DNA from 4 places in the Vreelandella arctica genome. Region 3 is predicted to be linked to each of the others. Evidence: predicted binding sites of a transcription regulator. Region 3 holds the regulator's gene; each other region holds the start of a gene.
The links. Region 3 encodes sigma-54, which starts transcription at its own class of promoters, with help from an activator protein. Its sites were predicted from a motif close to TGGCACNNNNNTTGCTNT; they were not measured.
Positions count from the first base shown of each region.

Region 1: a site for sigma-54 is predicted at 5,973-5,990, ahead of V8L70_RS10510 (P-II family nitrogen regulator). Genes of this name have one in related genera too.
Region 2: a site for sigma-54 is predicted at 3,037-3,054, ahead of V8L70_RS06045 (DUF3305 domain-containing protein). Genes of this name have one in related genera too.
Region 4: a site for sigma-54 is predicted at 3,369-3,386, ahead of glnT (type III glutamate--ammonia ligase). Genes of this name have one in related genera too.

Region 1 covers NZ_JBANSN010000009.1:85,168-93,185, reverse strand. Annotated here, with positions in the region: gene V8L70_RS10535 (methyl-accepting chemotaxis protein) at 1-1,736, shown strand, start outside; gene V8L70_RS10530 (LysR family transcriptional regulator) at 1,763-2,689, opposite strand; gene V8L70_RS10525 (ferredoxin--NADP reductase) at 2,869-3,645, shown strand; gene glnK (P-II family nitrogen regulator) at 3,728-4,066, opposite strand; gene V8L70_RS10515 (ammonium transporter) at 4,238-5,485, opposite strand; gene V8L70_RS10510 (P-II family nitrogen regulator) at 5,559-5,897, opposite strand; gene V8L70_RS10505 (accessory factor UbiK family protein) at 6,255-6,602, shown strand; gene V8L70_RS10500 (hypothetical protein) at 6,710-6,934, opposite strand; gene V8L70_RS10495 (AraC family transcriptional regulator) at 7,005-7,976, shown strand.
Region 2 covers NZ_JBANSN010000005.1:72,643-80,660, reverse strand. Annotated here, with positions in the region: gene V8L70_RS06055 (4Fe-4S dicluster domain-containing protein) at 1-1,664, opposite strand, end outside; gene V8L70_RS06050 (DUF3306 domain-containing protein) at 1,863-2,489, opposite strand; gene V8L70_RS06045 (DUF3305 domain-containing protein) at 2,489-2,926, opposite strand; gene V8L70_RS06040 (formate dehydrogenase accessory sulfurtransferase FdhD) at 3,103-3,972, shown strand; gene mobA (molybdenum cofactor guanylyltransferase MobA) at 3,969-4,580, shown strand; gene moeA (molybdopterin molybdotransferase MoeA) at 4,577-5,848, shown strand; gene moaA (GTP 3',8-cyclase MoaA) at 5,845-6,885, shown strand; gene V8L70_RS06020 (CobW family GTP-binding protein) at 6,889-7,917, shown strand; gene V8L70_RS06015 (bifunctional diguanylate cyclase/phosphodiesterase) at 7,897-8,018, opposite strand, start outside.
Region 3 covers NZ_JBANSN010000008.1:177,642-185,659, forward strand. Annotated here, with positions in the region: gene V8L70_RS09925 (KpsF/GutQ family sugar-phosphate isomerase) at 1-713, shown strand, start outside; gene V8L70_RS09930 (KdsC family phosphatase) at 752-1,294, shown strand; gene lptC (LPS export ABC transporter periplasmic protein LptC) at 1,295-1,864, shown strand; gene lptA (lipopolysaccharide transport periplasmic protein LptA) at 1,876-2,385, shown strand; gene lptB (LPS export ABC transporter ATP-binding protein) at 2,397-3,146, shown strand; gene V8L70_RS09950 (RNA polymerase factor sigma-54) at 3,311-4,726, shown strand; gene hpf (ribosome hibernation-promoting factor, HPF/YfiA family) at 4,825-5,133, shown strand; gene V8L70_RS09960 (PTS sugar transporter subunit IIA) at 5,138-5,608, shown strand; gene rapZ (RNase adapter RapZ) at 5,720-6,652, shown strand; gene V8L70_RS09970 (HPr family phosphocarrier protein) at 6,698-6,967, shown strand; gene pmbA (metalloprotease PmbA) at 7,003-8,018, opposite strand, start outside.
Region 4 covers NZ_JBANSN010000015.1:23,408-31,425, reverse strand. Annotated here, with positions in the region: gene folD (bifunctional methylenetetrahydrofolate dehydrogenase/methenyltetrahydrofolate cyclohydrolase FolD) at 1-776, opposite strand, end outside; gene purU (formyltetrahydrofolate deformylase) at 773-1,639, opposite strand; gene V8L70_RS14160 (aminomethyl transferase family protein) at 1,787-2,920, opposite strand; gene glnT (type III glutamate--ammonia ligase) at 3,437-4,771, shown strand; gene V8L70_RS14150 (class II glutamine amidotransferase) at 4,859-5,776, shown strand; gene V8L70_RS14145 (GltB/FmdC/FwdC-like GXGXG domain-containing protein) at 5,780-6,463, shown strand; gene V8L70_RS14140 (FMN-binding glutamate synthase family protein) at 6,477-7,802, shown strand.

The DNA.
Region 1 (8,018 bases), on a different contig from region 3:
CCCGTAATCTAAGTGCCGTGGTTAAAGGTAATACGCAAGCTATCAACGAGTGGTTTAGCGCACGCTATACGATGCTGTCCAGTATGGAAGATGCGGTTAATAGCGATGACCCGCTTGCCGCGCTGCGCCAATTAGAGTCCTCAGGCAATTTCATGAGTACCTACATTGCCCACCCCTCTACGTCAGCCGCTATTTTTTCCGATGGCTGGGAGCCCCCTAGTGATTATGATCCTCGCCAGCGTCCCTGGTACCAAGACGCGGTAAGTGCAGGAGAAACCATTATTACTACCCCCTATGTAGATGCCCAAAGCGGTGGCCTTATCGTTACGTTTGCGCGCCCTTATTATCAAAACGAAAAGCTAGCAGCTGTGGTTGGGGCCGATATTGCCATCACTGATGTCATAGAGATTGTTAGCGGCATTGCACCGACAGACGCTAGCTTTGGTTTTCTTACTACGAATGACGGCACGCTCGTCGCTCACCCTGATGCTAACTTAACACTAGAGCCTGTATCAGCAATTAGCGCACAGCTTACCCCTGCGATGCTCGACCAACTGTCCCGTGCCTCCACACCCATTGCCCTCACACTACAAGATAGCGACAAATTACTTTTAGGCAGTCCGGTAGGTGGCAGTAGCGGTTGGCAATTAGTGGTGGCGTTAGATGAAGCCGAAGCCACAACGGGCCTTCGGGCAATCGCGACAACATCCATTGTGACGCTAATCATTGTTGCTGGCATCACGATAATTACATTTGGCCTGCTGTTAACTTTTCTCCTGCGTCGTTTGCTTAGCGTGCGCAATGCATTGATGAGCATAGCCAGCGGCAGCGGCGATTTAACTCAGCGCTTATCAGAAGATGGTCGCGACGAGGTGGCACAAATTGCCAGCGCCTTTAACCAGTTTGTCGCGAAAATGGATGGTGTCATGCTCACCATTCGTGACAGCAGCCAATCGGTTCAAACCGCGGCCAGTGAAATCGCCCTTGGTGGCCAGGATTTATCGCGGCGCACCGACAATGCGGCCTCAAGCCTTCAGCAGAGCTCTGCTTCCATTGAAGAAATCACCAGCACTATCGAACATACCGCTTCCTCGGCACAACATGCTAATCAACTGTCGTTAGACGCATCTGAAGTAGCGAACCGCGGTGGTGACGTAGTGGGCCAGGTTGTTGCCACCATGGACGATATTTCGGCTTCATCTACGCGAATCAGAGAGATTGTTACGTTCATGGATGGCATCGCCTTCCAGACCAACCTGCTGGCATTGAATGCCTCTGTAGAGGCTGCACGCGCTGGTGAGCATGGCCGTGGGTTTGCAGTGGTAGCCGATGAAGTACGTAAACTGGCTCAGCGCAGCAGCGATGCCTCCAGTGAGATCAAAACGCTCATAGATACTTCTCACCAAACTGTTACCAACGGTACTCAGTTGGTTAAGAGCGCGGGCTCTACCATGCAAGAGATTGTCGTTAGCATCACTCGTGTAACCGATGTATTGAACGAAATTACCGCCGCTACGCGTGAGCAAAGTGATGGTATCAGTCAGGTCAATATTGCCGTGTCCGAACTCGACCGCATGACGCAACAGAATGCCGCCATGGTGGAAGAATCCACCACTGCAGCTGAGCAGCTAAAAGATCAGTCACTACGCTTGGCAGATGCAGTGGGCGGCTTCAAACTTTCAGAATCAGCGTCTGCTCCGTTAGCATTAAGCAACGCCAGAGCCTATACCACCTAATCTCAAGAGCAAAGCCAGTGGAGATGTTAAGGAATCGGCGGCAGCGCAATATCGTCACTGCGTTTAGCCCCAGCGGTCATTTCACGGCATAGCCGCAAGAACTCACGCACACCGGTGGTGAGGTACTTGTGGCGGTGCCATATAAAGGTGAATTGACGCTTCAAATCCAACTCCGGCGTGGGCAGCGGTACCAAGCTGCCGCGCCGGAAGGCATCGCGCAGGGCTAGGCGTGAGACACAGCCAATGCCCAACCCTGATTCCACGGCGCGCTTGATGCCCTCGGTGTGCTCAAGTTCCAACAAGGTATTAAACCGGCTGCGGCGGTGTCGCGCAGCGTGCTCCAGCGTCATACGCGTGCCCGAGCCCTCTTCACGCATGATCCAGTCCTCACGCAGTAGCTGCTCAAGCTCAAGGTGCTCGCGGCCTGCCAGTGGGTGGCGCGGCGAGCAGAACACGCATAGCTCGTCTTCTACCCACGGCTGGCTGATAATCATCTCATCGTCGCACTGCCCCTCGATCAGCCCTAAATCCAGCGAATGTTGACGCACTCCTTCGATAATATGGCGGGTATTGCGCACCGCTAAGCGTACACGGCTGCCAGGGTGGCGCTGCATAAAATCGCTGATAAGCAGCGTGGCTAGATAGTTGCCAATGGTTAGCGTGGCGCCTACCTCCAGCGACCCAACCCCCTGCTGGCCGCGCAGGAGTTCTTCTATCTCTTCCCCCCGATCGAGCAGCGCCACCGCTTTGGGCAACAGTTGAAAGCCCAGTGCGTTGAGCTTTAAGCGCTTGCCGATGCGATCGAGCAGCTGGCAATCGAACTGCCGCTCCAGCTCGGCAAGCGCGGTACTGGTCGCTGACTGAGACATGGAGAGCGCCCGCGCCGCATGGGAGACGCTCTCATGCTGGGCGACCGCTACAAAAACTTCCAACTGCCGCAAAGTGTAGTGCATAGAGTCTGACCTTTATTTGATCTATATCTATTTTTCAGATAACCGATATCAATATAATTCGCTTAACAGATATACCACCCTTTGCTTAGACTTGTTGGCAACTTATTAAATCATTTTTATTCTTTTTAAGAATATGATCGATGCGGTGTAACGCCAGCATCGACTAATGGAGAACCGGCATGAGTAAGTTTGCTCTGGAAGAAGTGCTTAGCGTTCATCACTGGAACGATACCCTGTTCAGCTTTCGCACCACACGCGAGCGCAGTCTGCGCTTCAAAACCGGTCAGTTTGTAATGATTGGTCTGGAAGTGAATGGCAAGCCGCTAATGCGCGCTTACTCGATTGCCAGCCCCAACTATGAAGACCACCTTGAGTTCTTCAGCATCAAAGTGCCCGACGGCCCGCTGACCTCACGCCTACAGCACTTGAAAGTGGGCGATCAGATCATGGTCAGCCGTAAGCCAACCGGCACGCTGGTGACCGATGATCTACTGCCTGGTCGTAACCTTTACATGCTTTCGACTGGTACTGGTCTGGCGCCCTTTATGAGCTTGATCCAAGACCCCGACGTTTACGAGCGCTACGAGAAAATCGTGCTGGTACACGGTGTGCGTGAAGTCTCTGAGCTGGCTTACGCCGACTTCATCACCAAAGAGCTGCCCGCGCACGAATACCTGGGTGAAGATATCACTGAAAAGCTGGTCTACTACCCGACCGTTACCCGTGAAGAGTTCCACACCATGGGCCGCCTGACCGACCATATCCGTACCGGTAAGCTGTTCGAAGATACCGGATTGCCGCCCATCGATCCGCGTCAGGATCGTGCCATGATCTGCGGTAGCCCCGCCATGCTAGACGATACCAGCGCACTGCTTGATGAGCTGGGTCTAAATATCTCGCCGCGCATGGGCGAGCCGGGCGACTACGTGATTGAACGCGCTTTCGTCGAAAAGTAAGTTAACCACTAGCCATTAAAAACCCCCGCTACTCGGTTTGAGGATATAAACCGGCTAGCGGGAGTTTTGTATGCTGGCGCCTTTAAACGGCGTCTTTACCGGTTTCGCCGGTACGGATACGAATCACCTGCTCTAACGGCATCACAAAGATTTTGCCGTCGCCGATTTTACCCGTGTTAGCGACTTGGGTGATGGCATCGATCACCTGCTCGGCCATATCGTCGTCCACGGCTACTTCCAGCTTCACCTTGGGCAGGAAGTCCACCACATACTCAGCGCCACGATACAGCTCGGTATGCCCTTTCTGACGCCCAAAACCTTTCACTTCCGTCACCGTAATACCCTGTACACCGATGTCGGAGAGCGACTCGCGCACATCGTCAAGCTTGAACGGCTTGATAATAGCTGTGATCAATTTCATTACCATATCCTCTAACTGGGTGGCCGTGATGGGGTTGAGTTGAAGGGCTGCAAGTATCGCAACCGATAACCGCTACTCACCAGCATACACCGCTATCGACAGAGAATAAAAAAGCCTCCCACTTTAGGGGAGGCTATAAGGAGCACACCAGCTCAATGGGTAGGCATTACCTTATTTCTTAATACCAAATTCGGGGTAGGCTTCGAGACCACATTCAGCGATATCAACGCCTTCATACTCTTCTTCTTCGCTGACCCGGATACCCATGATGGCTTTCAGGATTAGCCATACCACCAGGCTTGCCAGGAAGACCCAACCGAAGATACCGGCAATACCGATGATTTGAGCACCAAATGACGCGCCGTCGTTGTTCAATGGCACCGCCAGCACGCCCCAGATCCCGACAACACCGTGCACTGAGATCGCGCCGACCGGATCATCCAGTTTCACTTTATCGAGGGTGACGATGGCAGCGACAACGATGATGCCGCCCACTGCACCAATAATCGTGGCGCCTAGTGCGGTCGGAGAGAGCGGATCAGCGGTGATTGCCACCAGACCCGCCAGCGCACCGTTCAGTGCCATGGTCAGGTCCGCTTTACGGAACCACAGTTTGGCCAGAATCAGTGCCGCAATCACACCACCTGCTGCTGCAGCGTTGGTATTTACAAACACTTGCGCCACGTTATTCGCAGAATCGACGGCCGCCAGCTTGAGCTCGGAACCACCGTTAAAGCCGAACCAGCCCATCCAAAGAATGAAGGTACCCAGCGTTGCCAGCGGCATGTTGGCACCGGGAATCGCGTGGATAGAACCATCTTTGCCATATTTGCCTTTACGCGGCCCGAGCACGATGACACCAGCGAGTGCTGCAGCTGCACCGGCAAGGTGCACAATGCCTGAGCCAGCATAGTCAGAGTAGCCAACTTCAGACAACCAGCCGCCACCCCACGTCCAGTAGCCAGACACCGGATAGATAAACGCGGTCATCACCACTGCAAAGGCCAGGAATGCCCACAGCTTCATACGCTCGGCCACGGCACCCGACACAATCGACATGGCGGTGGCGACAAAGACTACCTGGAAGAAGAAGTCAGAACGCATGGAGTAGTAGGGGGCGTCATCGCCGCCTGCGGTCACCGCATCAACGCTGTTTTCAGCGCCAATCAGGAAGCCTAGGTTAGGCAGAAAGCCGCCAGCGCTGCTGGAGTACATGATGTAGTAGCCCACCAGCAGGTACATGGTGCAGGCAATCGCAAACAGCGCGATATTTTTGGTCAGAATTTCAGCGGTATTTTTGGAGCGTACCAAGCCCGCTTCCAACATGGAGAAGCCTGCGGCCATCCACATCACCAGCACGCCGCAAATTAGAAAGTAGAACGTATCGAGCGCGTAGCTCAAATCAGCTAACTCATTCATAAGGTGTTCCCCGTTATTCTATGAGAAGTTATACGCAAAAGACGGCTATGCAGCCCTGTTCGCGTGGCGTCCGTTATACGGCGTCAGCGCCACGCTCACCGGTGCGGATACGAATCACGTCTTCCAGTGGCGTAACAAACACCTTGCCGTCACCGATTTTTCCGCTGTTGGCTGCGCTACAGATTGCGTCCAGCACGCTTTCTAATCGTGCATCGTCGACGGCCACTTCCACTTTTACCTTGGGCAGAAAGTCGACAACGTATTCGGCGCCACGGTACAGCTCGGTATGCCCTTTCTGACGGCCAAACCCTTTAACTTCAGTAACGGTGATGCCCTGAACTCCGTTGTCGGCGAGTGCCTCACGAACATCGTCGAGCTTGAATGGCTTGATGATAGCGGTGATGAGTTTCATCCCGGATCTCCCCTGCTGGATAAGTCCTGCTAGATTGGTAGCGGCACAGCCGCCAGAATAAGCACCTGAACCGTTAATGCGCATACCGTGCCAGCTGACTTTTTTTTCTTATAATTCAGCTAATTAGACAACAAGGAAAGTCTTTCAAAGCGCTTAATCTCGTCAAATCCATCGTCACACCACGGCTATTGCACCAAAAAAAGGCGTAAGCAAATGTTGCCTGCTCCATTTCGATGCAAACCACCCGCTGAGCAGTTAATCCATTCGACACATGCGAATTCGCCAACTGTTGCGTATCCTTACGGTAAGCCGTTTTTATATATGTTCATTTAGTGAGTTATTAAGGAGAGAGCAGCTATGGCGCCTCAAGACCGCATCAGCCGACTGGCCCAGCAGATTGGCGACCGTTTACAAAACGCCTCTCAGGCACCGGAAGATATCCAAAAAGGCGTACAGCAAGTCGTGCGTGGCGCCTTCGACCGCCTTGAGCTTGTTTCCAGAGAAGATTTCGATATTTTGATGGACGTACTGCAGCGCACGCGTTCGCGGGTAGAGGCGTTAGAGCGCCAAGTGGCTAACCTTGAAGCAGCCGTTGAAGCCTCCACAGCGCCAACCGCCACGCCAGTAGAAGCAGAAGTACCGCCGGTGCCGACGCCAGAGCCAGACAGTGACAGCAATGAAGACGAAAAACCGACCAAACGGTAAACCCATTTACTGCCTAGTCAATTAGTTAGCGGTTATCGGCAATAGCGTGACATCACCTATTGCCGACGTCTGCCGTCATGATGGTCGCCTTGCTCTATCATGCCCTCTCAGCCCTCCCCATCCTCATAAATACGAATCAATATCATTGACATTTTAGCTGTCAATGATACCTTCCTGGTGTAGCCGTTATCTTCAAGCGCCATTCGTTCTTCGCTAGTGGAGCCGTTGAGAAAGGCGACCTGGTAAAAATAAGTCGCGTGCAAGCACCAAGATAGATCAAACCGGTGCCGACGCCGCTGCGGGATGGCCTCTGCCAGCGCAGATTTTTTCATTTTGACGAGTCGTCTTGCGTACTGATGCGCCAATTTGATGCATATCATTGAAAACAATAGCGCATGACCTATGAAATCACTCGCGACTCACCCGCCTATAAACCAAACACAGCAGACCCTGACGTCGCAGTCGCTGGAACAATTGGGGTTGCGCTTCGGCATCGATTATCGAATTGAGGGGAGGTGTGCAAAAGTAGCGCCCGTCGCCCAAGGCCAAGTACATGATGTCAGCCTTTCCCCGTCGCTCCATTTAACGCTCTCGGACCTACAGGTTGAGCGTACCTACTGGTCGACTTCCCGCCAGTCAGTGCCCTGGTTCATTAGCGTTGTGCTCGAAGGTCATATCACCGCCACGGTGGGTTCTGAATGCTTTGCCCTCATGGCAGGCGATGGGCTGTGCGCGCACTTCAATTCTCAGCATTCGCTCACGGTCTGTCAGCCCGCCCAGCCGCGCCTACGCACGGTGAATCTTGCAGTACTCGCAACAGAACCTCATGGGCTTCCTCTATCCCCCGCAGCCCCGCTGTTGCATCGCTGGCGGCTACCTGAAGCGCTGCTTCTGGCCCTGCGCGCCAACATCGACCAGCCGACAAGTGCTTGCCGGCAACCGCTGGTGTGGCAAGGGCTAGCGCTACAACTACTCGGTCATGGCTTACCCGCTGACCCGTTATCGCCGCTGGCGGCACGCTCTGCCTCCCATCACCGTGAAACACGCTTAACCTCTCGAGACCGCGGCTGTCTGGCGACGCTTCACCAGCAGATTGCCGATCAACCAATGAAGAACTACTGCTTGGATGGCTTGGCCCGTGATGTAGCCATGAGCCCTAGCAGCCTGCGTCAGAAGTTTCGCGCCTATTACGGTTACTCACTTTTTGAGCACCTGCGCCAATGCCGCTTAACCCAGGCATATCACGATCTGCAGCGTGGTTATAGTGTGCAGCAGGCTGCCCATGCGAGCGGTTATCGCCACGCCACTAATTTTGCCACCGCTTTCAAGCGCGCTTTTGGGATGGCGCCCCACGCTGTGTTGAAACGCCATTAAGACACCACTCACTTGTCTTTAGCAGTAAGTTCCTCTCCCAGG
Region 2 (8,018 bases), on a different contig from region 3:
TCTTCACACATTTCCAGACGAATCATCGCTTCGCCAGCAAAGTAGGGGTGGTTGACCAGCTTCTCTTTAATAGTAGCTACCGTGCTGACAGTAGCAAACGGCTTGCCGCAGTTGATGCATTCAAAGGCTGCTTCTTCGTGACAAATATGGCGCGTTTCGCGAGCCTCCGAGGCCAAGAAGCCGGGCATCAGTGTAATTGCATCTTCGGGGCAGGCTTGTTCACACAAGCCGCACTGCACACAATCCGCCTCAAGGAAACTCAGCGCGGGCGTTTTGCCACCCGACTTGAGCGCGGGGGTTGGGCAGTTGCTGACACAGGCGTGGCACAGCGTGCAGGCATCGCGATCCACCTGAATGGCGCCGTAGGCAGCGCCCACCGGCATAGCAACCCGCTCGTTGCTGGGGTTACCCAACTCTGCTAACCGTGCCAGCACGCGGTTCAAGCGTGCCCGCTTTTCGGGTTCAGGTAGACTAAGCGGCGCCTCAGTCAGTGGAGTAAGCGCCGGAAGCGCGTCGCGAGCGGCGTGGTCGGCTACCTCAATCAGCGTCACACGGGCGCGGTCATGGCCCAGCGCGTCCAGCAAGGCATGTGCCTGGGCGACTTGATCAGTCAAAAAGGTACTCAAGCGGACAGGCATATCAGGGTGCAGCTGGATACGCACTTCAGCGGCACCGGCAGCCAGGGCGGTTAGCCACTGGTCGTGGCCTGCGGCTCCCAGCTCTTCTAACGGTGCGTCGATGATATGGCCTGCGGGCACTACACCCGCAGCCCGCTCGGCATCTTGTGAGTCATGGGTAATAAAACGCAGCACCGGCACCTGACCACCGGCTTCACGGTAGGCTGCCAGCCAAGCGGATAGGGTGTCTTGCTGGCGGCGCGTTTCCGGTAGACGAAATTCGATAGCGCCCGTAGGACAAGCGCTGGTGCAGCTGCCTACGCCTTGGCAGAGGAAAGGATCAATCTCTATATGGGACTCAATCCGCCCCTGAATGCTGGAGATGGCATCCGCCGGGCAAACATCCAAACAGCGGGTACAGCCAATGTTGCCGCTGGTGGAGTGCGCACATAAATCACTGTTGACTTGAAAATAGCGCGGCTTATCGAATTCGCCCACTAGCCCCACAAAATCGTCGAGGATATCGCTGCGCTGCTCAACGTCCTGCCACTGCAGTACTACATAGCCTGGAGGCGGCAGCTCCCAGCGCTGGGTATGCGAAGTTGGAGCAAGATCGAGGATTAAGTCAAAACCGTCGCGCTCAATCAGTGCACGAGCAATATCCAGCGAAGCATCTTCATCATCAAGTTGAACGTTAAAGGCGCCCAGATAGCCATTGATACGCAATTGGCTGAGCTGCCGCTGGGTCAGCGTCTGGGTGACCAGCGGCTCGCTAGACCCGAGAGGATCGTCAGTACCGTTTCCTGGGCTGTTCGCGTCAGATTCAATGACAAGTAGCGTCAGCGATGCCAAGCCGCGCCCCTGTAGGGCGCGAGCGGCAGGATGAACGTCGGCTTCGGTGCCTATTAACAGCGCATGACCACGGCTGTGATAGGTCACATTGGCAGGCGTTAGGTTAGCTGGCCACGAGATACGTCGGCGTACCGTTTCCCGAGCCTCGGCATTGCGCTGGTCGTCTATCGACGCCAGTTGGATTCGTTGGTTCATGCGCTCTCACGGTCAGGGAATCATTCTTATTATATTTTTGAGTTATATATTTAACTATTGTGGCATAACAATGCGTTGAAGCTAAGTTCAGCCTATGTGCAATGCTGATATTTGCCAACCTAATTACCGTCAACGCTGCCAACGCTAGCAACTAAATCAATGCTCAACTTATTGATTTCTATATACTAAGGAATAATGTCATAATTTGGTATGAGTGTCAGATAAATAATCAGACTGGTCGTCTAGTGAAGTCTCTTTTACAACGTTGTTACTGGCCGTGCAAGGTGCGGTGTGCTCTTCGTCTGCAGCTGTCGATGGCTCACTGGCGGCCACTTCAGCCGGAGACTCGGTGCTGCCCTCGTCTACTGGCTTATCAAGCGCCTCTTCCACTTTATGCGTCCAGCGGCGCAGTTTACCGGCGAGATCTGCCGCCATCGGTTTCAACAGCTTATTGTAGTCGGCGTCGTAGTCATCCAAGCCATCGCGCACGTTGTAGTTACCGGTGGCCCATAGGCGTTTTAATGCTTGTCGGCGTAAAGGGCCGCTAACGCCCGGCGCCATATACGCACTGAAATCGCTGCCTGCTTCCAGCGTGTCAGGGTCTGGCAAGGTGTGGTCGAGACTGCCGGGGTCTGGCTCCTCAGCTGGCGTTACCAGGGGTTGTTCATTTTCAGTGTTAGGTTGCTCGGCCTCATTATGAAGCACTGCCTCCTGGTCAGCAGATGCCTCATCTAAGGGCTTAGTATCTAGTGAAGAGGACGCCGACGCGTCCTCTTCTTTTTGCACATGGCGCTTTAGTCGCGACCAGCGTTCCAGGCGACTCATTACGGCTGCTCCTTGGAGGGCGTGTCTTTGGCGCGCCCAGCCCCTTTGCGTTTTTTCTTGCGCATTTCCATTGGCGCTTCCCCATGGCGTGCCAGATAACTCTCGAGCCAGACCTGAATGGCCATTGGCATCGGTGCTTCGAGCACCTGTTGCTCGCCATCCATCCAACCAGCCGCAACGTCCTGGCTAGCGGTAATCGCATCCGGCTGGGGTGTTTGTCCGGTAAAGCCTGCTCGCACAAACAGTCGCGGAGTAGTCGACGTTAGATTGAAACGATAGGCAGCACGCTCGGTCATCGACAGCTGCAGGTTAAGGACATTATCACCCTGATCGCCCAGCGTTAGCTCAGCAATGCGCCACTGTGTCAGTGTAAAACGCTTCACCTGCTTGGGCTCAGCTACCAAGGTAATACTGATAGGGCGTAGGTTATCGCTCATATTTTAAAAACCCTGCACCTTGCATGGATGACATGTGGAAAAATAGCACTTAGAAAATAGTACTTAGAAAAATCGCACTTATAAGGATAGCGCTTGAATGGGTAGACAAGTAAGCATCCCCAGCGCCATCATCGTCAACCCTGTCGTTTTGCGAGAACTATTTCGCGAGGATTACCATGCCCGCCCTTCAGCCTGCCCTTCAGATAAGCCGAGCCCGCTTACCGGCCACCACCGAGATCAGCATCGTTGATGAATATGGCGATGCGCGTCAGCAGGCCATCGCCGCTGAACGAGCACTCACCGTGTATCTCAACAAACGTGAAATCGTCACGCTGATGACGCTGGGCGATGACCCTGAAGCGCTGGTGGTGGGCTATCTACGCAATCAGGGGCTACTGCGTGCCGCGGCTGATTTAGCCGCCGTGCAGGTCGATTGGGAAGTAGAAGCCGCGGTCGTCATTACACGCCACTTGCCCGAGGATTTAGAGGCGCGCTTAAGCACTCGCACGGTGACGACCGGCTGCGGCCAGGGCACGGTCTTTGGTAAACTGCTCGACCAAACCGCTCTGACGGCGCTTCCCGATACGCCGTTAGCACAATCCACGCTCTATCAACTGCTGCAAAATCTCAACGCCTATAATGAGACCTACCGCAGCGCGGGCGCCGTTCACGGCTGTGCGCTTTGCCGCCAAACCGAGGTGCTCGACTTTGTTGAAGACGTAGGGCGGCACAACGCGGTGGATACCCTGGCCGGGCGCCAATGGTTGCAACAAGCCGACAGTGCCGATGCTGATATTTTCTATACCACAGGGCGCCTGACATCTGAGATGGTACTCAAAGTGGCGCAAATGGGCATTAGCGTACTGGTCTCGCGCTCCGGTGTTACCCAAAAAGGCGTCGAGCTGGCTGAACGCTTCGGCGTGATGCTGATTGCCCGCGCCAAAGGCCGCCACTTTCAGGCGATTAATACGCAGAATCGCTTGGCGCTGGATGCGATACCTAATCGACCATCTCATGCCCGTTCATCTAAAGAGGCAAGCTCATGATTCCCACTCACGAACTCACCGGCATGATTCTCGCGGGCGGCGAAGGGCGCAGAATGGGTGGCCGGGATAAAGGGCTTGAGCCGTTCGCGGGCCTGCCATTAGTCGGCCATGTCGTAAAACGCCTTGAAGGCCAAGTAGCCGAGCTGCTGATTAACGCCAACCGCAATGCTGACGCCTACCGCTTCTTCGCCGATCGCGTGATTGCCGATGAAGAAGGCGGCTTTAAAGGCCCACTGATGGGTATTTACAGCGGCCTACGCGCGGCAAAAACGCCTTGGTTACTAGTCGCCCCCTGCGACTCCCCCGCCCTGCCTGACAATTTAGTGGCGCGCATGGTGGCAGGGATTGGCGATCATGATATCGCCGTGGCCTTTGACGGCGAACGGCTGCATCCAGTGGTTGCCCTGCTACGCACTTCGCTGGCAGATGATTTGGCCGCCACGCTTGCCGAAGGCGAACGCAAGATTGACCGTTGGTACGCCCGCCATGCGTGGTGCAAGGTCGATATGTCGGACTGTCCCGATGCGTTTGCCAATCTTAATACTGAGGAAGAGAAGCTGCGTTTGGAAAGTCTGCTGGCAGCCGTCTCAGGGAAGGTGTCGACATGACGCTCTCCTGCTTTGACCTTGGCGAGCGCATGCTTAGCGTGGATGAAGCGCGCCAGGCACTCACCACCTTGATTGAGCGCCCGCTGGGCAGCGAACAGATTCCGCTAGCGCAGGCTCACGGCCGTCGGTTGGCTGCGGCCATCCAGGCCCCCATTAACGTGCCACAAAATACCAATGCGGCCATGGATGGCGTAGCGCTCGCCTTGGCTAAAGAAGGTGTTGGGGCCAAGCAAACCCATTGGCCGCTGGCCGGTGAGGTGTTGGCCGGGCAGTATCGCAGCGAATTAGTACCTGCCGGTCACTGTGTGCGCATCACCACCGGTGCCCCGTTGCCGCCGGGCACCGATACCGTGGTGATGAGTGAACAGCTGCGCGAACCAATAGATGATAAGCCTGCGCATGTGATTATTGAGTCGCCCGAGCTTCTCAAACACGGCCAACATGTTCGCCAGGCCGGTGAAGATATTGCCACTGGCGACACGGCGCTACCTGCGGGAGCACGGCTCAATGCCGCCTCAATGGGACTGTTAGCATCATTGGGTTACGCACAGGTTACCGTGTGCCAGCGCCCCAGAGTGGCGATTTTTTCCACCGGCAATGAAGTCACGGCCCCCGGCGAACCACTACCCAAGGCCGGCATTTACGATGCTAACCGCTTCACGCTGACCGGCTTACTCACCGAGCAGGGGGCAGAGGTGATCGATCTGGGCATTCTGCCGGACGACTTAAACGCGACCAAAACCGCGCTTAAGCAGGCCGCCGAACAGAGCGATTTAGTGATTACCAGCGGCGGCGTCTCAGTGGGTCAGTCCGACTTCACTCGCGCTGCACTGGAACAACTGGGCCGCCTGGCTTTTTGGCGCGTGGCACTGCGCCCAGGGCGCCCCATGGCCTGCGGCTGGCTGGGCGAATCGCGCACCCCATTTGTCGGCTTGCCCGGAAACCCGGTCGCTGTCATGGTAACCTTTGGCCAGTTTGTGACACCGTTGCTGGACCGTCTTCATGGACAGCCCATGGCGCTACCCTATCGCCTGCATGCGATCGCCGATAACCTGTTAAAAAGTCGCTTAAAGCGTACTGACTTTATTCGCGGCGTTTACCATACTGATGAGAATGGACAGCTACACGTGCGCAGTACCGGCGCCCAGGGTTCGGGCATTTTAACCTCGATGGTGGCTGCTAACTGTTTGATTGAGCTTGCCGATGACCAAGACGGCGCACAACCAGGCGAGGTAGTCAGCATACAACCACTTACGGGATGGCTATGACCGAGCAACGACACGCTAATCCACAGCGATCTGCCCAGCCAGACACTGACCAGCAACTGATCGACGACTTTGGTCGGCGCATTAGCTATGTGCGTATCTCGGTCACCGATCGCTGCGACTTCCGCTGCGTGTACTGCATGAGCGAGGAGATGACGTTCCTGCCCCGCGCCCAGGTACTCACGCTGGAAGAGCTGGCTATGGTCGCCCGCGCCTTTACCGAACTCGGCGTGGAAAAAATTCGCCTGACCGGTGGTGAGCCGCTGGTGCGCCGTGATATCACCCAGTTGGTCGATGAAATCGGCGCGATGCCAGGCCTTAACGATTTCACCATGACCACCAACGGCGCCAGCCTGCGCAAACACGCCAAGCAGCTGTACGCCGGCGGTTTACGCCGGCTAAATATCAGCCTGGATTCGCTGGATGCCGAACGCTTCAAGCAACTCACCCGCACCGGTGATTTAGCCAAAGTCATCGACGGTATTCATGCCGCTCAGGAAGCAGGCTTTAAGCGTATCAAGCTTAACGCGGTGATCTTGAAAGGGCGAAATGACGACGAAGTCATCGACTTGGTCACTTTTGCCCGCCGGGAAGGCCTCGATATTAGCTTTATCGAAGAGATGCCGCTGGGCGATGTTTCCGATCACTCTCGGGCGGAAACCTTCTACTCCAGCGATGACGTTCAGACGCTGATTGAATCACGCTACCCGCTGATCCCCACGACAGAAACCACCCCAGGGCCCTCGCGCTACTTCCGGATGGCGGATAGCGACAGCCGGGTTGGGTTTATCTCACCGCATAGTCACAACTTTTGCGATACCTGCAACCGGGTGCGGGTGACCGTGGAAGGCCGCCTGCTGCTTTGTTTAGGCAATGAACACTCGGTGGATCTGCGTGCCGTGCTGCGCCGCCATCCTGGCGATATGCAGGTGCTCAAAACCGCCATTATTAACGCCCTACCGCTTAAGCCCGAACGCCACCACTTCACCACCGATGGCGACGTGCAGGTGGTGCGCTTTATGAACATGACCGGAGGTTAACCGTTGGCAGCCGCTTCACGCGTTCCCGTTCACATCGTCACCGGCTTTTTAGGTAGCGGCAAAACCACGCTTATCCACAGCCTGATTGAACAAAAGCCTGTGGGTGAGAAATGGGCCATTCTGGTCAACGAATTTGGCCAGATCGGCATTGATCAGGCGATGTTTGATGCCCGCGATGATGTGGTGGTGAAAGGCTTGCCCGGCGGCTGCCTATGCTGCCAGCTAGCGTTCGTGCTTCAGGCGGCGCTGGTCAATTTATTGGCGCGCAGCAAGCCCGACCGAGTGATTATTGAGCCCTCTGGCCTTGGCCACCCGGCAGGGTTGCTGGACCTGCTGCGCGGCGAGGCGTTTCAAGACGTGGTGGCGGTGCAGGATATCATCGCCACGCTTGACCCACGCCGATTGGATGAAGCCCGCGTGCGCGAGCACGACACGTTTCAGGATCAGCTAAATATGGCCGACGCCATCGCTATCACCATGGGCGAGCAGGCAAGCAACGCCCAGCACCAACAAGCGCAGCAGTTTATCAGCACGCTATGGCCGGCCCGTAAATGGGTGTACACCGTTGAGGAAGGGGTACTGCCGGTGTCGCTCATCTTGGACAGCGGCCAGGCGCGCCAACAAGATCAGCCTGCGATGCCTGCCGAGCATCAGGCTCTGGCAGCCAGCCCTAGCCTAGAGGGCGCTTTTTTCGATTTTCCGCCCCCTCCTGGCCAGCCCCAACAGCAAACCGCCACTGCCCTGGGTTACACCAGTACGGGCCTGCGCTGGCACCCTACCGAGCGATTCGACCTTGATCATCTCGCCTATTGTTTTAGCGAGCTGCCCACTACGGCGCGGGTAAAGGGAGTATTCCACACCGCTGACGGCTGGAAACGGTTCAACCGCGCGGATGGTGCCCTAAGCGTTGCCAGCAGCGCTTGGCGGCAAGACTCGCGGCTTGAGGTGATTACCCCCGAGAGCTTTGAGCACGCCGCGCTGATCGCGGCGTTACTCATCAAGCTGCATGCCTCAAGCGTAGGACTGAGCTAGCACGGCTGCTTCAATGTCATTAACGGACACCGGCCGTCCGAACAGATAGCCCTGAAAGGCGTGACAGCCATGGGCCATCAGCCACGCCTGCTGTGCTTCCA
Region 3 (8,018 bases):
TGATCACCCGTTCCGATGTGGTATTGGCGCTGTCTAACTCGGGTGAAACCGCCGAAGTCACTGCGCTCTTACCACTGCTTAAACGCCTGGGCATACCGCTAGTCAGCATGACGGGGCGTCCAAACTCCACGCTTGCCAAACACGCCGATGCGCACTTAAACAGTGGCGTTGAGCGTGAGGCGTGCCCGCTGGACCTCGCCCCCACCAGCTCCACCACCGCCGCCCTCGCCCTAGGCGATGCGCTGGCAGTGGCGTTACTAGAGGCGCGTGGATTTACCGCTGAAGATTTTGCCCTCTCCCATCCCGGCGGCAGTTTAGGCAAACGCTTGCTGCTGCGCGTTAGAGATCTGATGCACGACGGCACACGCCTGCCCCAGGTCGCATTGGGCAGCCCGCTGCGCGACGCCTTACTAGAGATTACCCGGCAAGGGCTTGGCTTTACCTGTGTGGTGGATAGCGAAGGGCGATTGGCCGGGGTCTACACCGATGGCGACCTACGCCGCACGTTAGATCAATTCCATAATCTGCGTGAAGTGCTCGTGGATGATGTCATGACCCGACCGGGCAAGCGTATCGGCCCCGACATCCTGGCGGCCGAAGCGGTACGCATCATGGAAGAGAGCCGTATTACCGCGCTGGCGGTGGTTGATGAACAACAGCGACCTATTGGCGCCTTACACATGCATGACCTGCTCGCCAGCGGTGTTATTTAACTACACTTAATTTAAGAATTTACTAATATGGAGGCTCTATGACCCTACCTGCTGCGCTACTCGATCGACTTCGCCGCGTACGCCTATTGGCGCTTGATGTTGACGGTGTTCTCACCGACGGCCGCCTCTACTTTCAGGCCGATGGTATCGAAATCAAAGCGTTTCACACCCAGGATGGCCATGGGCTCAAACTTCTCAAACGTGTGGGCGTTCATGTTGCGCTGATAACCGGCCGAGACTCTCCCATGGTGAGTCAACGCGCCGCCGCCCTGGGTATCGACCATGTCCATCAAGGCTGTGAAGACAAGCTGGTTACCCTGCGGGGGCTCTGTCAGCGCCTCGATATCGAGCTTGATCAAGTGGCCTACTGTGGCGACGACCTCCCCGATCTTGCGGCTATTAAGCGTTGTGGCGTCGGCATTACCGTACCCAACGCACCGGATTATATGCACACCCACGCCGACTGGACCACCGAACGCCTGGGTGGCCACGGTGCCGTGCGCGAAATCTGCGATACGCTGCTTGAAGCTCAAGGGCACTGGAGCGCGGTGCTCGACACCTACCTGCACGGCCGCAATTAAATGGTTAAACGCTTTAAAGTACGCATCTGGCTAGCCGGACTGGTGATTGCCTTAGGGGCTCTATTGGTATGGCTTGACCCCCGCGGGCCTCAAGACATCAGCATCGACCCCGACGCACAGGCTCAAGAGCCAGGCCACGTACTGGAAAATGCTGAGATCACCCTGTTCGGCGATAACGGCAACGTTTTGCAGTCGCTAAAAACGCCGCGACTTATCCATACGCCGCAGCGAAGCGAAACCTGGACGGAAGAGCCTCAAGCGGTACTGTATGATAGTGAAAACCGTCAGTGGCTGGCTAGCGCCGATGTAGGCACGCTCAACACGGCCACCCAGGCACTGTTGATGTCGGGCTCGGCTAGACTGATCGCGCCGGATGAAGGCTGGCAGCTTGATACCGAGCTATTGCATTATGATGGCCTTAATCAACATGCTTGGAGTGAAACACCGGTATTACTGCAGCAACCGCCCCAGCAAATGAGCGCTTCACGTATGGACGCGTGGCTTAACACCAGCCAGGTCCGCCTAAATGATAATGTGCGCGGCACACACCCCCCGGCCACGCAACCTTAAGAGGAGCCGCCATGAAAGCCATTATTTATACAGCCCTTTTCTCCACCACTCTTTTTGCCCTCACGATGCCGTTATCGGCACTGGCCCAAACGTCACAACAAGCCCCTGTAGAAGTGGAAGCTGACCGTTTAGATCTCGACCAGCGGGCCGGCACCGCCGTTTACACCGGGGATGTAGATATTCGCCAAGGCGAAATGCAGTTGCGAGGCGAGCGTGTTGAGATCGAACGCAACGAGGCTGGCGAACTATCGAAAGCGACATCCACCGGTGAACGCGCCTACCTGCGTCATCAAGTGGAGGGCCAAGATGGTCCCACTGAAGGCTGGGCTCGACGGATTATTTATCACGTCGCTGAGCGCCGCGTAGAGCTGATTGACCAAGCCGAGCTGATCCAGCTAGAAGACACGTTCACCGGCGGGCGCCTTGAGTATTTTATTGACCGTGAAGTGATTCAAGCACGCTCTGACGTTGACGGCAGCGAGCCCCAGCGCATACGTATGACCCTTCAGCCTGAACAATAGGGAGCAAAGCTGTGGCAACTGCTGACACCGCGCCGATCAAAACCCTCTATGCCCACCATTTGGCTAAAAGCTACAAACGCCGCCGAGTGGTTAAAGACATCAATTTGGAGATCTGCCAAGGCAGCATTGTCGGCCTACTGGGCCCCAACGGCGCGGGTAAAACCACCTCGTTCTATATGATTGTCGGGCTAGTCAAATCCGACGCGGGCAAAGTGGGTATCGACGATGTGGATTTAACCCGCGCCCCCATGCACGAACGTGCAGCGGCAGGGATTGGCTACCTACCTCAAGAGGCGTCTATTTTTCGCAAGCTCTCGGTTGCCGATAATATTATGGCGATACTCGAGACCCGTAAAGAGCTTAACCGTAGCGACCGCGAACAGCGCCTTGAAGCGCTACTCGAAGACTTCCACATTACCCATATTCGCGACAACCTGGGGATGAGCCTTTCGGGTGGCGAGCGTCGGCGTGTAGAAATAGCCCGCTCGCTAGCCACTGAGCCCGCCTTTATTTTGCTCGATGAGCCTTTTGCAGGCGTTGATCCCATCTCGGTAGGTGAGATCAAAACCATCATTCGCGCGCTGAAGCAGCGCCATATTGGCGTACTGATTACCGACCACAACGTACGTGAAACCCTGGATATTTGCGACATCGCCTATATCGTTGGGGATGGGCAAATCATTGCCAGCGGTTCACCCAGTGCCATTCTCGATAATCAGAAGGTCAGAGACGTATATCTGGGTGCTGATTTTCGCCTCTAAACTGATCAGCGGCGCCTACAATCACTGCCTGCCCATAAACCTATTTTTTGGTTCTGTAAATAGCGCTCTGCAACAACTTTACTACCAATGGCATGTTTATTGCACTTGCAACCGATACTCTCTCGCACTAGGGTGAAGCTTTCCGATTAACGCGTGGTTCTCAGATGGTCATGAAAGCTTCTCTACAACTGCGTATTGGCACACAGCTGACCATGACTCCTCAGCTGCAGCAGGCGATTGCCCTATTACAACTCTCTACGCTGGATCTGAGGCAAGAAATTCAGCAGGCCTTGGATGCCAATCCCATGCTTGAGCAAGAGGATGAATTCAGCGAACAGGCTGTCAGCGAGCCTAAAGAGGAGGAGTGGTCAGAGAGCATACCCACTGAACTGTCGGTAGATAGCGACTGGTCAGATACCTATCAAGATTCAAACAGCCTGGGCGGCAACAGCAGTGAAGGCCCAGATTTTGAGCGCCAAGCCGCCGGACAAAGCCTTCATGGTCACCTGCTTTGGCAGCTTGCCATGACGGATTTCAGTGTTCGTGAACAGCTCGTTGCAGAGAGCTTAATCGACGCACTGGATGCCAACGGCTACTTGACCCAACCGCTCAATGATATTCGTGAAGGCCTACGCGCCCAGGGAATTGACGGGCTTAGCCAGCGCGAAGTAGAAACGATTCTGCTCAAACTCCAGCAGTTTGAACCGACCGGCATCTTTGCTCGCGATCTGCGCGAATGTTTGATGCTGCAACTCGCAGCCCTCCCGGACGACACACCGCTACTCGTCCCCGCTCGCCGCTTAGTGCGCCAGTTTCTTGAAGCGCTGGGTAAAGACGACATACGCCTACTCAAGCGCCGCTTAGGGCTCGACGACGAGCAGTTGACCGATGTCATTCAACTGATACGCAGCCTCGACCCACGCCCCGGTAGCGCCTACGGTGACACCGCCGACAGCTATGTGACGCCCGACCTGGTAGTTCGCCATAACCACGAAGGCTGGCACCTAGAGCTCAACCCAGAAGCCTTGCCGCGGCTGCGCATTCAGCCCGATTATGCCAGTTTGATAAAGCGTGCGGACAAAAGCCAGGACAACCAGTTTCTTAAAGAGCACCTCCAAGAAGCGCGCTGGCTAATCAAAAGCCTCTCCAGCCGTAACGATACGCTGCTGCGCGTGGGTCGCGAAATTATCACCCGGCAAATTGGCTTTTTAGAGCACGGCGAAGAAGCCATGAAACCGCTGATATTGGCTGACATAGCAGAAGCCGTGGAGATGCACGAATCAACGATTTCACGGGTCACCACGCAAAAATATATCCATACGCCCCGTGGTGTGTTTGAACTTAAATACTTTTTCTCAAGCCAAGTGAGCGGCCAAGATGGCGACAGCCACTCCAGCACCGCTATTCGCGCCAGGCTCAAAAAACTTATTCAGGAAGAACCGCCGGGCAAACCGCTTTCTGACAGCCGCTTAGTCACGCTACTGGATGAAGGCGGCATTCAAGTAGCGCGTCGTACAGTGGCTAAATATCGTGAAGCCATGGGCATCCTCTCGTCCAGCGAACGACGTCGTCTTCGCTAGCACTCGTCAACGATTAAGGGAAACTCTCGACAAGGGCTTTGCAACGCGGCAAAAAGGGTTACAATCGAAGTACAGTCCGATGGATAAGGAGTACGTCAATGCAAGTAAATATCACTGGTCATCACGTAGATCTGACTGACGCCTTGCGTGACTATGTCAACGAAAAGCTTGAACGTGTAGAGCGCCATTACGACAACATAACCACGGTGCAAGTCACCTTATCAGTGGAGAAAGAGCGCCAACAGGCCGCCTGCACACTGCACGCCGCAGGTGCTGATTTACATGCGGAAGCCCTCGACAGTGATATGTACGCCGCTATCGACGCCCTAGCGGATAAAATCGATCGACAACTCGTTAAACATAAGGAAAAAGCACAAGCCCGCGCCCAAGGCGCAGGTGTGCGTTAATTCAATGACGTTGGAAACCATACTCCCCCCGGAACGCGTTCTGTTCGACGTGCCCGGGGGCAGCAAAAAAAGGGTGCTGGAATTTTTCAGCACCTTTATCGCACAAAATACGCCCAGCCTGGACAGCCAAGAAGTGTTTAGCCGGTTAATCGGTCGAGAACGCTTAGGCAGCACCGGTATCGGCAATGGCGTGGCTATCCCACACGCACGCAGCCCGCACTGTTCGGCGCCTATCGCTGGTTTTTTAAAACTGTCAGAAGCGATTGATTTCGACGCCATTGATGGCGACCCAGTTGATCTGGTGTTTGTCCTACTTGTACCCGAAGAGGCAGACGACACGCACCTATCCCTACTCGGCCAGGTAGCGACCATCATGAATGATGCGGATACTCGCCACCAGCTGCGCAAGGCAGGCAGTCAGCGCGAGCTGCTTGAGCTTATTACCGCCAAAATGCGTGAGCATTCAACGTCCTAAGTCGTTAACGCCAATTTAAGTTGTGAAAGCCAACTAATGGTATTTTACACGCTAAGTTGATGCTTCGCCCACCACCCCCAATGCAGCTTGATCTAAGCAAAGCGAGACTCTATGCAACTGGTGATCATTAGCGGCCGCTCCGGGTCAGGTAAATCTATCGCCTTACAAGCGCTGGAGGATCTTGGCTACTACGCCATTGATAACCTGCCCGCCATGCTGCTCGGGTCGTTGGTGGATCAATTACGCGATCAGGGCGACCGCGCTCATTTGGCGGTCAGTATTGATGCGCGTAACTTACCTGGCGCACTGGAACGTCTGCCCACGTTATTAGAGGAACTGTGCCAGCGTAAGATTGATTTTCAAGTTATTTACCTGACCACCGATGCCCGCATCCTGCTTGAACGTTACTCCGCTACCCGGCGACGCCATCCGCTGACCCGAGATAGCGAGATGACCCTGGAAGAGGCGATCAACAAAGAAGAGGAGACGCTAGAGGATATTCGCGATCTAGCCGACCTAGTGATCGACACATCGCGGTTGTCGGTACACGACTTACGCCGACGCATTACCGACCAGGTGGCACATCAGCGGCCGGATAAACTGACGCTAACGCTTGAGTCATTCGGTTATAAACGTGGTGTACCACTAGATGCCGATTTAGTATTCGACGTTCGCTGTTTGCCCAACCCTTACTGGGATCCAACGCTGCGCCAATTCACTGGCCGCGACGCTAACATCGTCGCTTTCTTAACCAGCTATCCGATTGTCGATGCCATGAGCAACGATATACAGGCATGGCTTGAGCGCTGGCTGCCCGCCTACCAAAATAGCCAGCGCAGCTACATGACCATTGCCATTGGCTGCACGGGGGGACAACACCGCTCGGTCTATATGGTTGAGCAGTTGGCTAAACGGCTGGCGCCTGGAATGGGTGAAGTTCAGCTGCGCCATCGGGAGCTAGGCTTGCAGTACACGCTAAGTGAGCAGCCTGATGCCGCCTTGGATAACCCACATCATACTGACGAGCGGCAAGAGACTTCCTAAGCGCTTCTACCCATTAATGACACCACTCGGCAAAAAGGAACCAGGGTGCCAGAAAGAATACTTACACTTACCAATCAACGCGGACTCCACGCCCGCGCGGCGACAAAACTGGTCAAATGCGGCCAGCGCTATACGGCTAAAATAAGGGTTTATAAACAGCAACAGGTCGCCGACGCCGCCAATATTATGTCGTTGCTGATGCTGGCGGCACCCTGCGGTACCGAGCTCATCATCAACGCCGAAGGCGATGACGCTGAACAGGCGCTTGATGCGATTCAAGCGCTGTTCGATGCCCGCTTTGAAGAAGATCAGTAATCGGTTCTGGTTGCTAAAGTTTAAGTTGCTGAGGATTAGTCACCGGCCACCGTCATGGCGTCAATTAACCAACTGCCCGTGTGAACACTGCCACGGGTATCGGTGTCATCGCCAATCCCCACTAACCCGGCGAACATCCGCTCCAGGTTACCGGCAATGGTGAACTCTTCGACCGGGTACTGCACTTCACCGTTCTCCACCCAAAAGCCCGCCGCCCCGCGGGAGTAGTCACCGGTCACGCCATTGACGCCCTGACCCATCAGTTCTGTCACCCAAATTCCCTGCCCCATCTCCTGCAGCAAGCTATCACGGGATTGCAACGGCGCCATTAGGCGTACATTACGCGCCCCACCGGCATTACCCGTGGTTTGCATACTCAGCCGCCGAGCACTGTAAGAAGAGAGCATATAGCTGGCAATAGAGCCCTGGTTGATAAAGCGGTTATTGCGTGTCTGTACCCCTTCTCCATCAAATGGCGAGCTCGCCGTGGCACCGACTTCCATTGGCCGCTCTTCAAGGCTGAACCAATCGGGAAACAGCGGCGTACCGAGCCGATCACACAGAAACGAGGCTTGGCGGTATAACGCCCCGCCGGCGATACCGCCGAGTAAGTGACCAATCAAACCACCGGCTAACGACGGATCAAACAGGACCGGAAAGGTACCCGTGGGCGGACGTTTGGCACCCAGCCGACGCAATGTGCGGGCAGCCGCTTCACGGCCCACCTCGGCAGGGTCACGTAACGCTTGTGGATCACGGGCAGAGGTATAGTCGTAGTCGCGCTGCATACCGCTTGTATCTTGGGCGATCAGCATGCACGACAGCGAATGGCTGCTGCCTTTTTGAGTGCCTAAAAAGCCGTGGCTATTGGCGTAAACGCGCACGCCTTCACCGCTTGAGAGTGACGCGCCGTCCGATTGAGAGATGCCTTCCACATCACGCCCCGCCTGCTCGCAGGCAAGTGCCAATTCAATCGCTTGGTCGGTGGTGAGCGCCCAGGGATAATGCACTTTTAAGTCCGGCAGCTCGGTCGCCATCAGTGAGCCATCGG
Region 4 (8,018 bases), on a different contig from region 3:
GCGAAGTCGACGTCGCCGACGAGACGTGTCTTACGCTCGCCATCAACCTCCTGCTCAACGCGGTTGATACCCACATCAATCACCACCGCTCCGGGCTTGAGCCAACTGGCGTCGATCATGTTCGGTCGGCCCACCGCAGCGACGACAATATCTGCTTGGCGTGCGATGGCGTCAGCATTGATGCTACGCGAGTGGAGCAGCGTCACCGAGCAATGGGCGTGCAACAGCAGTGAAGCCATGGGCTTGCCGACAATATTGGAGCGGCCCACGACCACGGCATGCTTGCCGGTTAAGTCGCCACAGGTTTCCTGCAGCAGTCGCAGGCAGCCGCTGGGGGTGCAGGGCGTCAGCACATCGCGGCCCTGCACCAGGCCGCCGACGTTGGCGTGATGGAAACCGTCGACATCTTTTAGTGGGTCGATGGCCTGAATAATGGCCTCTTCGTCGATCGTCGTCGGTAGTGGTAGCTGCACCAGAATGCCGTTGATCTCGGGATCCTTGTTAAGCTTGTCGATCAATGTGAGCAGTTCGGTCTGGCTTAAGGTAGTGTCGAAGCGGTGCTCGAATGAGCGAATGCCCACCGCTTGTGCCTTGCGCATCTTGTTTCTGACGTACACCTGGCTAGCGGGGTCTTCGCCAATGAGAACCACGGCTAAGCCAGGGGTAGTGCCTTCAGCAATCAGTTGCTTAACGCTGACGGCGACCTCGGCCAGAACTTGTTCGGCACAGGCCTTGCCGTCAATAAGGGCCGCAGTGGATTGGGTCGTTGTGTTCATTGGAAAATCACCGTCTTGTTCTGGTCGAGGAAGACGCGGTGCTCAAGGTGGTACTTAACCGCACGGGAAAGGGCGATGGTTTCGGTGTTGCGGCCAACCGCGACCAGATCCTCGGGCCGGTAGGTGTGATCGACCCGCTGAACCTCCTGATCAATGATGGGCCCTTCATCGAGATCGGGGGTGACGTAGTGGGCAGTGGCGCCGATTAGCTTTACGCCTCGCTCGTGGGCCTGATGATACGGCTTGGCACCCTTGAAGCCTGGCAGAAAAGAGTGGTGAATATTGATCGCGCGCCCGGCTAGTTTGTGGCATAAATCATCCGACAGAATCTGCATATAACGTGCTAGCACGACCAGTTCAGTTTGGGTCTCTTCGACAATGTCCATAATGGCCGCTTCCTGCTGGGCCTTGGTCTCCTTAGTGACGGGCAGATAGACAAAGCGGATCCCCTCGCGCTCGGCCATTGGTCGAAGATCCAAGTGATTGGAGACGATGGCGGTAATATCCATGTCCAGCTCACCCTTGCCGTGGCGGTACATCAAATCGCTTAGGCAATGATCAAATTTACTCACCATCAACAAGACTCGCATGGGTTGCGATGTACTGTGGATCTGCCAGTTCATGTCGAAGGTTTGCGCAATACCGACAAAGTCATTGTGCAGCGTAGCGATATTTGGCTTTACGCCTTTATTGAACCGAAACTTTGCACGCAGGAATAAACGCCCCAATTCTTCATCATCGTATTGGGCAAGTTCGCTGATATAACAGTTGTTTTCGCTAAGAAACGATGTCACAGCAGAGATGATGCCGGAGGTGGCCGGGCAAGAGACACGGATAATATAACTACCTTCTTGATCTTTCATTTTTATTCCTATATAAAATAATTTATTTATATATGGCTTGAAACGCCTTATTTGATCTCAAAAAAACCGAAATTAATGCTTATTTCATATAATAGCTTTATATTTCGGTTTCAGTGAGTGTGCGCCCATGGGCGTTGATTGCCATGTTCAGTCTTTGGCAATACGCTTGCGTTTTTCGGGATCGTCGAAAGGTAAACTGTGGCTGTTAGCCTTCGCTTGTAAGCTGCCGCGTACCTCTAATGGCGTGCCATGTTCTGCAAAGGGCACGTCAAGGCGCGCTAGCGCCATGGAACGCCCGCTAAGCCGGGAATACATGCCTTCGGTGACGATGCCCACCTGTTTATCACCCGCCCAAATGGTGTCACCGGCCTGAGCCGCTTGCGCAGAATTAATCAGCACACCAAAGATTTTGAAACGCTCCTTGCCCGCTAGCCTGAAGTGCTCGCCTGCGCCGCGAAATTGGGTCTTTTCCTTGGACACCGTGAAGTCCAAGCCCAATTCCCATAGGGTGTCGCCAGCAGGTTGGTCGGGAAAGGGGTATGTCTCGGAGTTATCGACAGGATAAAACAGTAGATTGCTTTCCACTCGCAGCCAGTCGAGGGTTTCGAAACCACAAGGCACTATGCCCATGGAAGCCCCCTGATCGAGTATTGCGTCCCAGACAGCGGGCGCGTCCTTAGCCTTGCAGAAAATTTCATAGCCGCGTTCGCCGGTATAGCCGGTTCGTGAAATCATCACGTCAAAGCCGAATAGGCGAGTCTGCAGGTGGTGGAAATAGCGCAGTTCGCGGATACCGTCTACATGCTTTTCGAGAAAGTCGACGGCCAATGGCCCTTGTAGTGACAGGTCATGAATATCATCGTCAAAGATCAGACTGACGTGCCGGCCCAGTGCTCCCTGGGTGAGCATTTCGTGGCCCAGCCCAGTACCGTGAACCACTAGGTAAGAATTCGGGGCTAAACAGTAAACAATACAGTCGTCAACGAACTTGCCCGCGTCGTTGAGCATGGTGGCATAGACGGACTTGCCGGGATAAAGCTTGGATATATCCCGCGTGGTGGCATGGTCTAAAAGCACCTTGGCATGGGGGCCAACGCAATGAATTTTTTTGAGCCCGGACACATCCATTAGTCCAGCTTTGGTGCGAATAGCTTCGTGATGGTCTGCGGTATCCAACCCGGCGTAGCGAAACGCAGTGCCCATGCCGTTCCAGTCTTCCAGCGTCGCGCCGAGGGCATGGTGTCGCTCGGTGAGCGCTGAAGTGCGCCATAACATCGTCATATCGGTACTCCTTACAAGGTCAAGTCATTAAGGGCTGTTTTTCCCAGCAAGCGGTAGTGCTAATGCAGAAAGCAATAATGCCCACCTTGCTTTCTTTTAGGGAAATATTAATTCCTTTCAGTTAAGCAAGATGCTTGCCATAACACGATGCCACGACATATAGGTGGATCAGCTATTTTTTTTCATATAAAAAACAAATGCTTAAATTTTGAATTTTTTAACCAATAAACAGCCGATATGACGTTAATAATTTCATATGCGATTAAATTGTTTCTATTGGTGCGCTTTTAGGGCAGTTTGCACCGTTGGGGAGCAGAAGGACATGTGGAATCAGACAGACAGAGGCACGTAAAGCGCTTGACGATAACCGCCAGATAAATATTTATATTCCTATAAACAATAGCTTAGTCGTTTTTAAGCCGCTTTTTTAACAGCGGTGAAAAGATATTGGCATATTAAGTGCTTTTCTTTTTGAGAAATATAGTTTCTTGAAAGGAATAATTGCGAGGGTAAAATATGTCTCCTGAAGCTGCTGTTGAATTCATCAAGGACAATAATGTCCGCTATCTACTGGCACAGTTCGTTGATATACATGGCGCTGCCAAGACCAAATCGGTGCCAGCTAACTGCTTGATGGATGTTGTCGAGAAGGGGGCGGGATTTGCTGGTTTCGCGGTCTCCGGCCTAGGTATGGAACCACACGGCCCCGATTTTATGGCACGTGGCGATCTGGCTTCTCTGTCACTGGTGCCTTGGCAGCCGCACTACGCGCGCATGGCCTGCTGTGGCTACGTCAACGATGAGCCGCATTCCCTCGACAGCCGGGTTGTGCTGCTGCGTCAGTTACAGCGTTTAAGTGATAAAGGCTGGACGCTGAATACCGGTTTGGAGCCGGAGTTTTCACTGTTCAAGCGGGGGCCCGCTGGCGAACTGTTGCCAGTGGATGTGAGCGATACCCTGGCCAAGCCGTGTTACGACTATAAAGGTCTGTCGCGCTCACGAGAGTTTCTTGAACGCCTAGTAGAAGCACTTCAGTCGGTGGATTTCGATGTTTACCAAATCGACCATGAAGACGCCAATGGCCAATTCGAGATCAACTACACCTTTAGTGATGCGCTGACCTCCGCTGACCGTTTCACCTTTGTGCGTATGGCCGCCGGTGAGATTGCCAATGAGCTGGGAATGGTGTGCTCTTTTATGCCCAAGCCCCGTGCTGATCGGCCAGGTAACGGTATGCATTTCCATCTCTCGATTGCAGATCAAGACGGCAATAATGTCTTTGGTGATGATAGCGACCCGCAGAATCTTGGCCTTTCCTCTACGGCTTATCACTTTCTTGGTGGCCTTCTGCACCATGCACCAGCGTTGTGCGCCTTTGCAGCACCCACCGTTAACTCTTATAAGCGTCTGGTCGCTGGTGGCTCCAACAGCGGTGCGACCTGGGCGCCTGTTTTCATTACCTATGGTGATAACAATCGCTCGGCGATGGTGCGTGTTCCCTATGGTCGGCTGGAGTTTCGGCTACCTGATGCTGGCTGTAATCCTTACTTGGTTCATGCCGCTCTGATTGCTGCCGGCCTGGATGGGATTGACCGTAAACTGGATCCCGGCAAGGCACAAAATATCAACTTATATGAACTGACACCCGACCAGTGCCGCGAACAAAACATCGGTATGTTACCCCAGTCACTCACTGAGGCGATTGACGCCTTGGAAGCAGACGCCGTGCTGCGCGAAGGGCTTGGGGAAGAAATTACCGATGAATTCATCAAAGTTAAGCGTGAAGAGTGGGCTGATTACAGCCGTCAGGTCAGCGATTGGGAAATTCAGCGCTACGCAGAATTCTTTTAATTCTCTATGTTGTTGTATGCACTGATGCACAGGGCTGATTTATACGTACTGATGAAAAGGCACTGATGCATAAGGCGAGGTAATACTATGTGTGGAATAGTCGGGCTTTATTTGAAAAAACCCGCGTTAGAGAGTCGGCTGGGGGAGTTGTTCGAGCCGATGCTCATCGCCATGACGGATCGTGGGCCGGACAGTGCAGGTTTCGCTGTGTATGGTGATGAATATGACGCTGGAGTGAAACTGACGCTGCAAAGCGACGATGCTCACTATGATTGGCAAACACTTGCCGATAAATTGAATGACGCCTTTGGCAGCCTGGACAGCTGGTTTCAGAACGCCAACGTGGCAGTGCTTAAACTAGCCAGCGAAGAGAATAAAGTACTGAGCTGGCTGGCTGAAAATTCGCCGGATGTCAGGGTGATGAGCGCCGGGCAAAGTATCGAGATTTTAAAGGGGGTAGGGCTTCCTACCGAGGTGGCTGAGCGTTACAAGCTAAAAAATATGCGGGGCAGCCATGCGATTGGCCACACGCGTATGGCCACTGAAAGCGCTGTCACGCTGCAAGGCAGCCACCCTTTCTCGACTGGGATGGATCTGTGTCTGGTGCATAACGGTTCGCTTTCCAACCACAATCGTCTGCGCGACAAGCTCAAACGCCAGGGTATTAGCTTTCAGACTGACAACGACTCCGAAGTGGCGGCTGGCTACCTCACATGGCGGATGGCCAAGGGGGAATCCCTGAATCAAGCCCTCAAAAGCGCCCTTAAAGATTTGGATGGCTTCTTTACCTTCACCATTGGCACGCGCGATGGATTTGCCGTTGTACGCGACCCTATCGCCTGCAAACCTGCCGTGATCGCGGAAACCGATGACTACGTGGCGATGGCCTCCGAATATCGCGCTTTGGCTGGTTTGCCAGGAATCAAGGAAGCCAAGGTGTGGGAGCCAGAGCCAGCGAAAGTTTATGTATGGGAACGTGACGGTGCAAAGGTGGAGGCCGCCTAGATAATGAAAACTTACGATCTTTCCAATAACAGCCTGCGTGAACTCAACCAAGCGCTGCATGATTCGGCGTTATTGGCCAGCGAGCCAGAGTGGCGGGTTACCAACCCGAACGGGGCGCATAATATTGCCTGTGGATTGAATGACGATGTTAGCGTCGATATTGACGGACACGCTGGCTATTACTGCGCGGGAATGAACCAGAAGGCCAGTATCACCGTGCATGGCAACGTTGGCGTCGGCGTTGCCGAAAATATGATGTCCGGCCTGGTGCATGTTAAAGGCGATGCCTCCCAATCTGCCGGCGCCACAGCGCAAGGCGGTTTGCTGATTGTGGAGGGTAATGCGTCGGCGCGCTGCGGTATCTCCATGAAGGGTGTCGATATAGTGGTTAAGGGTAATATCGGGCCAATGAGCGCCTTTATGGGGCAATCTGGGTGTCTTGTAGTGTGCGGCGATGCTGGTGAAGCCCTCGGCGACTCGCTTTATGAAGCGCATATCTATGTTAGAGGTGAGGTTACTTCTTTGGGCGCCGATTGCGTCGAAAAAGAGATGCGTCAGGAGCACTTAGACGAATTAAGCGACCTGCTTAAGCGCGCCGATATTGACACTGCCCCATCCGCCTTTAAGCGCTACGGGTCTGCACGCCAATTATATAACTTCAAAGTCGATAACGCCTCGGCCTATTAATCAGGAGCCTGACATGACAGATAAACCTACTAATCCGGCGCTGAGAGAGTCCGCTACTTTTGGTCGAGACGTGATCGCCGAAATCCAGCGCGCCGCCGAGACCGGTATTTATGACATTCGCGGCTGGGGGGCTAAGCGCAAGGTGCCGCATTTTGACGACCTGCTGTTTCTCGGAGCCAGCATGTCGCGCTACCCGCTTGAAGGCTATCGTGAGAAGTGCGGAACCGATGTCACCCTGGGGACTCGCTATGCTAAAAAGCCCATCGTCATCGATACCCCGGTCACCATTGCCGGTATGAGCTTCGGCGCCTTATCGGCACAGGCGAAAGAAGCCCTGGGGCGCGGCGCATCAGAAGTAGGTACCTCAACGACCACTGGCGATGGCGGTATGACCGCAGAAGAGCGCGGCCAGTCATCAAAGTTGGTCTACCAGTACCTGCCTTCTCGTTATGGCATGAATCCCGATGATCTGCGTAAAGCCGATGCGATTGAAGTGGTGCTGGGGCAGGGCGCCAAGCCTGGTGGTGGCGGTATGCTGCTGGGACAGAAAATCTCAGATCGCGTAGCACAGATGCGCAACCTGCCCATGGGGATCGACCAGCGTAGCGCTTGCCGTCATCCCGATTGGACGGGGCCGGACGATCTCGCGATCAAGATTGCGGAGCTACGGGAGATCACCGATTGGCAGGTGCCTATCTATATTAAAGTGGGCGCCACACGTACCTATTATGATGTCAAGCTCGCCGTTAAAGCGGGTGCCGACGTGGTGGTACTCGACGGCATGCAGGGGGGGACGGCCGCCACCCAGGATGTCTTTATCGAACACGTGGGCATCCCCATCATGGCCGCAATTCCTCAAGCCGCTCAAGCGCTGCAGGAAATGGGCGTGCATCGCGACGTTCAACTTATCGTCTCCGGAGGCATCCGCAATGGCGCTGATGTTGCCAAAGCCATTGCGCTGGGTGCCGATGCTGTGGCAATCGGTACCGCGGCGTTGATCGCCCTGGGCGATAACCACCCACGTTTCGAAGCAGAATACCAAAAGCTGGGTTCAGCGGCTGGCTATTACGATGATTTCCAGGAAGGCAAATGCCCGGCGGGTATTTCCACCCAGGATCCCGAACTAAGTAAGCGTCTTGACCCTGTGGCTGCTGGTAAGCGACTAGCCAACTATTTACGGGTAATAACGCTAGAGGCGCAGACACTAGCAAGAGCCTGCGGAAAATCCCATCTACATAACTTAGAGCCGGAAGATTTGGTTGCCTTGAATATCGAGGCGGCGGCAATGGCCAGAGTGCCGTTGGCAGGCACCAATTGGGTGCCTGGGCAGCAGTTTTAGGCTGTATATATTGGTTACAACTTTTCAAGACCTCCACCATGACACCATAACGGTGGGGGTTTCTGGGGCTTAATTAAAAACAGTTCGATGAGCGGGCAAGGCGTTTGCATCATGGTGCCCAGATCAAAGTTTTATGTTCCCTTCTTTTATTTGTATATAAATAAAAAGGTTTATAATTTAAAAAGCTATTTTAATTTTATTTAGTGGTGCACTAAA